DNA from 2 places in the Kitasatospora sp. NPDC057500 genome. Region 2 is predicted to be linked to the other one. Evidence: riboswitches for the same ligand, from Rfam matches in the RefSeq annotation. Region 2 holds a riboswitch; the other holds the start of a gene.
What was found. Region 2 has a riboswitch for S-adenosylmethionine ahead of ACFU74_RS25740 (aminotransferase class V-fold PLP-dependent enzyme). Riboswitches for the same ligand answer to the same signal wherever they lie in the genome.

Region 1 (3,399 bases), on a different contig from region 2:
TGATCGAGATGTTCGCGCCGTCCTTGATCTCCGTCGCCAGGCCCTCGGCGAAGCGCACGTCGTCGTCGTTCACGTAGACGTTGACGAAGCGGCGCAGCTTGCCGGTGTCGTCCAGGATGCGCGCGGCGATCCCGGCGTGGTTCTTCTCCAGGTCGGCGATGACCTCGCCGAGCGTGGCGCCCTCGGCGGGCACCTCGCTGGCGCCGCCGGTGTAGGTGCGCAGGATGGTCGGGATTCGGACGTTGGCGCTCATGGGGGTCTCCTCGTTGCGGGGCGCGCGGGGCGGGGCGGGGACGGGCGGGTGGAGCCTGCGGGGGGGGGGCGGGGGCCCGGGGGTCAGGCGGTGGCCAGGCCGGCGTCCCGGAAGGACTCCAGGGTCGGCCGGATCACGGCGGTCATCCCGGCGTCCGAGACCGCGTCGAGGGTCTTCAGGCCGTCACCGGTGTTGATCGCGACGGTCTCCTTCGACGGGTCCAGCTGACCGGTCTCGACCAGCTTCTTGAGCACGCCGATCGTCACGCCGCCCGCGGTCTCCGCGAAGATGCCCTCGGTGCGGGCCAGCAGCCGGATCGCGGCCACGACCTCCTCGTCCGTCACGTCCTCCACCGCGCCGCCGGTGCGCCGGGCGATGTCCAGCACGTACGGGCCGTCGGCCGGGTTGCCGATCGCCAGCGACTTGGCGATGGTGTCCGGCTTGACCGGCCGGATCACGTCGTGGCCGGCCTTGAACGCGGCCGAGACCGGCGAGCAGCCCGCCGCCTGGGCGCCGAAGATCCGGTACGGCCGGTCCTCGACCAGGCCGAGCTTGATCAGCTCCTGCAGGCCCTTGTCGATCTTGGTGAGCTGCGAGCCCGAGGCGATCGGGATCACGATCTGCTCCGGCAGCCGCCAGCCCAGCTGCTCGCAGATCTCGTAGGCGAGCGTCTTGGAGCCCTCGCCGTAGTACGGCCGCAGGTTGACGTTGACGAAGCCCCAGCCCTCGCCGGCCGGGTCGCCGATCAGCTCCGAGCAGAACCGGTTCACGTCGTCGTAGTTGCCCTGGATGCCGACCAGCTCGCCGCCGTACACCCCGGCCATCACGACCTTGCCCTGCTCCAGGTCGTGCGGGATGAACACGCAGGACCGGAAGCCCGCCCTGGCCGCCGCCGCGCCCACCGCGCCGGCCAGGTTGCCGGTCGAGGAGCAGGACAGCGTGGTGTAGCCGAACGCGCGGGCCGCCTCGATGGCGCAGGCCACCACGCGGTCCTTGAAGGAGTGGGTCGGGTTGCCGGAGTCGTCCTTGACGTGCAGCTGCGCGGTGAAGCCCAGCTCACGGCCCAGGTTGTCGGCCTTCACCAGCGGGGTCCACCCCGGGTTGAGGTTCGGCTTGGACGCGACGTCGGCGGGCACCGGCAGCAGCGGCGCGTAGCGCCAGATGGAGGCGGGACCGGCCTCGATCCGCTTGCGCAGCTCCTCGGCGCCCTCGCTGCCGAACTCGTAGGCGATCTCCAGCGGGCCGAAGCACTCCAGGCAGGCGAAGCTGGGGCCGAGCGGGAACCTGGTGCCGCATTCCCGACAGGAAAGCTGGGCGGCGGGACCGAGGTCGACGGTGACGGGTGCGGCGGTGTCGATAGCCATGAGTGGAGGCCTCTCTCCTCATCTTCCCCGTGACGCGGTCGCGCCCGGGCCGGAATTGGCACCTGTCCCGCCGGGGCATATGCCGACCGCGCGAGAAGGTTGCCGGGACGTCAACGGGCCGTTCCCTCAGTCCCTCTGGATGAGCTCTGTGAAGTTGTGGTCCTGCTCAGCGGCGACCCCGGCGTGCGAAGGTCCGACCGCTGTACGAAGACTGTATCCGAAGGCGTCAACCCCGAACGGCACCGTCCGCCACGCGAGATGCCCCGTCCCACGGACCCCGTACCCGACCCCGCCGAGGAGAGCACCTTGCCCGCCGAACCGACCCCCGAGCTCCTCCCCGAGACGGCGTCCTGGCTGCGCCGTCGCTCGTGGAGCGCGGCCGACCGCCCGGTGCACACCCTGCCGGCGGCCAAGCGGGCGCTCGGCCCGGCCGGCACGGTCAGCGTCGTGCTGCCCGCGCTGGACGAGGAGGCCACCGTCGGCGAGATCGTCCGGGTCATCCGCCGCGAGCTGATGGAGCGGCTGCCGCTGGTCGACGAGCTGGTGGTGGTCGACTCCGGCTCCGCCGACGCCACCGCCGCGGTCGCCGCCGAGGCGGGCGCCACCGTGGTCCACCGCGACGCGATCCTGCCCCGGCTGCCCGCCGCCCCCGGCAAGGGCGAGGTGCTCTGGCGCTCGCTGCTGGTCACCCGCGGCGAGATCGTCTGCTTCGTCGACGCCGACCTGCGCGAGTTCGACCCCGCCCTGGTCTCCGGCATCATCGGCCCGCTGCTCACCGAGCCGGACATCCAGCTGGTCAAGGCGATGTACGACCGGCCGCTGGAGACCGACGGCGCGGTCGTGCCGGCCGGCGGCGGCCGGGTCACCGAGCTGGTCGCCCGCCCGCTGCTCAACCTGCACTGGCCGGAACTCGCCGGTTTCGTCCAGCCGCTCGGCGGTGAGTACGCCGCCCGGCGCTCGCTGCTCGAACGGCTGCCCTTCCCCACCGGGTACGGCGTCGAGCTCGGCCTGCTGGTCGACGCCCTGGAGACGGTCGGCCTGGACGCGCTCGCCCAGGTGGACGTCGGCGTGCGCCACCACCGCCACCAGGACGGCCAGGCGCTCGGCCGGATGGCCGCCACCATCTACCGCACCGCGCTGGAACGGCTCGACCGCACCCACCGGCTCAAGGCCTCCGCCGATCTGGTCCACCCGCGGCTCACCCAGTTCACCCGCGACCCGGGCACCCGCGCCTTCACCGCCCACACCCACCCCGTCACCGCCACCGAACGCCCCCCGATGCACACCGTCCCCGAGTACGCCACCCGGCGCTGACGGGCCCTGTCCCGTGGGCCGGCCCGGGTCCGCCCTGACGCACGAGACGGGCCCGACGGGTTTGCCGCCCCGGACCCCCGGCAACCAACCAACCATGGGCCCTGACACGACCGAGCGTTCGAATCCGACCGGCGCCGCCGCCGTCCTGGTGGCGTCCAACCGGGGGCCGGTGTCCTTCGGCACCGCGGACGACGGCACGCTGACCCTCCGCAGAGGCGGCGGAGGCCTGGTCTCCGGGCTCTCCGCCATCGACGACCCGGACGCCGTCTGGGTCTGCGCCGCCCTCTCCGACGCCGACCGACGAGCCGCCCGGGAGGCCCCGGACGGCCGCCTCGACCGGGCCGGCCACGATGTCGGCGGGCAGGCCGTGCGGATGCTGGACATAGACCCGGAGACCTTCGCCCGCGCCTACAACGGCATCGCCAACTCGACCCTCTGGTTCGTCCACCACCTGCTCTGGAACACCCC
Region 2 (3,399 bases):
CCGCCGCGCTCGGCGCCTATCTGCGCTTCCACCCGCGGGCCAGGGTCACCACGCTCGTGCCGCTGCTGCTCTTCCTGCCGCTGCGCTTCCCGGCCTGGCTGGTGCTGGGGCTCTGGTTCGTCCTGCAGTGGTGGTCGGTGCACTCCGCCGGGCCCGGTGTGGCGTACCTGGTGCACGTGATCGGCTTCGCGGCCGGCTTCCTCTACGCCTGCACCCTCATCGGGCGCCGTCCGCGGACCACCCGCCCCCGCGACGGTGCCCCCGACGCCCGATACCCTGGCGGCACCTCACAAAGGAGTACGCCACCGTGATCACCGCCATCGTCCTGATCAAGACCAGCGTCGACCGCATCCCGGAGATCGCCGAGGCGATCGCCGCCATCGAGGGCGTCAGCGAGGTCTACTCGGTGACCGGCGGCTACGACCTGGTCGCGATGGTGCGGGTGGCCCGGCACGACGACCTCGCCGAGGTGATCCCCGGCCGGCTCAACAAGGTCCCGGGCGTGGCCCACACCGAGACCCAGATCGCCTTCCGCACCTACTCCCAGCACGACCTGGAGGCCGCGTTCGCGATCGGCCTCGACGAGTAGCACCGCCGAGCGGTCCGCTCAGCCCTCGCGGCGGGTGTCCGCGACGCAGCGGCCGCCCTCGTTGCGGTAGGTCCAGGCCGCGCCGTCCGTGACCAGCTCGCGGACGGCGGTCAGGAACCGCTCCACGTGCTCGTCCGGGGTGCCCGCGCCGAAGCTCACCCGGATCGCGTTCAGGCTGCGCTCGCCGGGCAGCGAGGGCTCCGGCGCGCCGCACTCCGAGGGCGCCGCCTCCTCGTCGCCGAGCAGGGTGCGCACCAGCGGGTGGGCACAGAACAGGCCGTCGCGGACCCCGATGCCGTACTCGGCGGACAGTGCGGCCGAGAAGTGCGAGCTGTTCCAGCCCCGGACCACGAAGGAGAGCACGCCCACCCGGTCCGAGTCGGCGCCGAACAGGTTCAGCACCCGGACCTCCGGGATCTGCGCCAGCCCCTCCTTCAGCCGCGCGACCAGCGCCCGCTCGCGCGCCTCCAGCGCGTCGAACCCGGCCTCGGTGAGCGCCCGGCAGGCCGAGGCGATCGCGTAGGCGCCGATGACGTTGGGCGAGCCTGCCTCGTGCCGGGCCGGGCCGGTGTGCCACTGCACGGCCACCGAGCCGTCGGTCTCCCGGGCCACCGTGCGGGTGGCGCCGCCGCCGGCCAGGTACGGCTCGGCCTCGTCCAGCCAGTCGGCCCGGCCGGCCAGCACCCCGGCGCCGAAGGGCGCGTAGAGCTTGTGGCCGGAGAAGGCGATCCAGTCGACGTCGAGTTCGCGCACCGAGACCCGGTGGTGCGGGGCCAGCTGTGCGGCGTCCAGCACCACCCGGGCGCCGTGGCGGTGCGCGGTGCGGGTCAGCTCGGCGACCGGCCACAGCTCGCCGGTGACGTTGGAGGCGCCGGTGACGCAGAGCAGCTTCGGGCCCTCGGGCGCGCCGGCCAGCGCGGCGTCGAAGGCGGCGACCGCCTCGGCGTGCGAGCGGGGGGCGCGCAGGTAGGTGACGGGCAGGCCGGCGTGCGCCCAGGGCAGCAGCGAGGCGTGGTGCTCGGTCTCGAAGGCGAACACCTGGGTCCCGGCCGGGAGGGCGCCGGCCAGCAGGTTGAGCGAGTCGGTGGTGGCGCGGGTGAAGACCACCTGGTCGCCCTCGCGCAGGTCGAGGAACTCGGTGACGGTGCGGCGGCTCTGCTCGAACAGGTCGGTGGAGAGCTGCGACAGGTAGCCGGCGCCGCGGTGCACGCTGCCGTAGTAGGGGGCGTAGGCGGCGACGTCGTCCCAGACCCGCTGGAGCGCCGGGGAGCTGGCGGCGTAGTCGAGCGCCGCGTATCCGACCTTCTCGCCGTTGGCGAGCGGGACCTGCACGTCGTGGCCGAGGACCGGGAGCGGGGCGCAGAAGGAGGTGGCGAGGGACATGAGGATGCACTCCTGTGACGGGTCAGGGACCCCGGGAGTGCGTTCAGTCCGGCGTCCGCGCTTGCCACGCGGACCGATCGCCGCGTGACCCGGTCCTCACCCAGGGCACCCCGCCACGGACGGAGGGTTGCCGGACAGCCAGCTGGGGCTTGACGCTGTCGCTCATGACCTGGCGAAGACTCTAGGTCGCGCGCGTCCCGCGGTCAAACAGGAGTCCGTATCCCGGACAGTCGGAGGGGCCCGTGGGAGGCGTCTCCCACGGGCCCCAACTCCCGTGTCACGCCCGGGAGGTGGCCTCCGACCAGTGCTTCAGCAGATCGCGCGCCGCGCCCGAGTCGATCGCCGCGGCGGTGCGCCGCATCGCGGCGCCGAGCTGCTCGGCGAGCGGTGCGTCGGTCAGGTCGAGCGCCACCAGCGCGGCCGCCGAGTTCAGCAGCACCGCGTCCCGCACCGGCCCGTGCTCCCCGGCCAGCAGCCGGCGCGCGACCTCCGCGTTGTAGGCCGGGTCCCCGCCGCGCAGCGCCTCGATGCCGACCGGCTCGATGCCGACGTCGCGCGGGTCGAAGGAGGTCTCGGTGACGTCGCCGTCCCGGACCACCCAGACCCGCGAGGTGGTGGTGATGGTCAGCTCGTCCAGCCCGTCGTCACCCCGGAAGACCAGCGCACTGGCACCGCGCCGCGCCAGCACGCCGGCGATCAGCCCGGCGAGGCGGGTGTCGAAGCAGCCGATCGCGTGCGCGGTGACCCGCGCCGGGTTGGTGAGCGGGCCGAGGATGTTGAAGGCGGTCGGCACCCCGAGCTCGCTGCGGGCCGGTCCGGCGTGCCGCATCGACGGGTGGAAGGTGGCCGCGAAGCAGAAGGTGAGCCCGACCTCCTCGGCGATCTCCGCGACCCGGCGCGGCCGCAGGTTCAGGCTGATGCCCAGCTTCTCCAGCACGTCCGAGGAGCCGCTGGCCGAGGAGGCGGCCCGGTTGCCGTGCTTGACGACCTTGGCGCCGGCCGCCGCGGCGACGATCGCCGACATGGTGGAGATGTTGACGGTCTTGGCCCGGTCGCCGCCGGTGCCGACGATGTCCACCGCCGGGCCGGGGATGAGCAGCGGCTCGGCGTGGGAGTACATCGAGTCGACCAGACCGGAGATCTCGTCGACCGTCTCGCCCTTGGCCCGCAGCGCCACCATGAAGCCGGCGATCTGCACCGGGGAGGCCTCCCCGCTCATGATCCGGTCCATCGCCCACGCGGTGGCCGAGCGGTCGAGGTCCTCCCCCCGCAGCAGCGCCGACAGGACGTCCGGCCAGGTGCGGACCACCTGCGCGGGCTCGCTACCGCCGTTCGCAGGCTGCACGTTCACCATGACCGACTCCAGCTCTCGCTCCCCGCGGACGGGGAAGGACGTAGGGACGGAGTCAGCCTATCGAGCGGCGGGG

Region 1: it holds a riboswitch for S-adenosylmethionine, as region 2 does, so the genes downstream of both, thrC (threonine synthase) here and ACFU74_RS25740 (aminotransferase class V-fold PLP-dependent enzyme) in region 2, are expected to answer to the same signal.

Annotation. Positions count from the first base shown of each region.
Region 1 is NZ_JBHVER010000012.1:80,150-83,548, reverse strand. It holds partial or broken gene ACFU74_RS04790 (MoaD/ThiS family protein) at 1-253, opposite strand, end outside; gene thrC (threonine synthase) at 337-1,617, opposite strand; SAM riboswitch class I at 1,633-1,763, opposite strand; gene ACFU74_RS04780 (glucosyl-3-phosphoglycerate synthase) at 1,924-2,931, shown strand; gene ACFU74_RS04775 (trehalose-6-phosphate synthase) at 3,026-3,399, shown strand, end outside.
Region 2 is NZ_JBHVER010000141.1:7,261-10,659, reverse strand. It holds gene ACFU74_RS25750 (rhomboid family intramembrane serine protease) at 1-311, shown strand, start outside; gene ACFU74_RS25745 (Lrp/AsnC ligand binding domain-containing protein) at 308-589, shown strand; gene ACFU74_RS25740 (aminotransferase class V-fold PLP-dependent enzyme) at 608-1,972, opposite strand; SAM riboswitch class IV at 2,025-2,142, opposite strand; gene trpD (anthranilate phosphoribosyltransferase) at 2,250-3,326, opposite strand.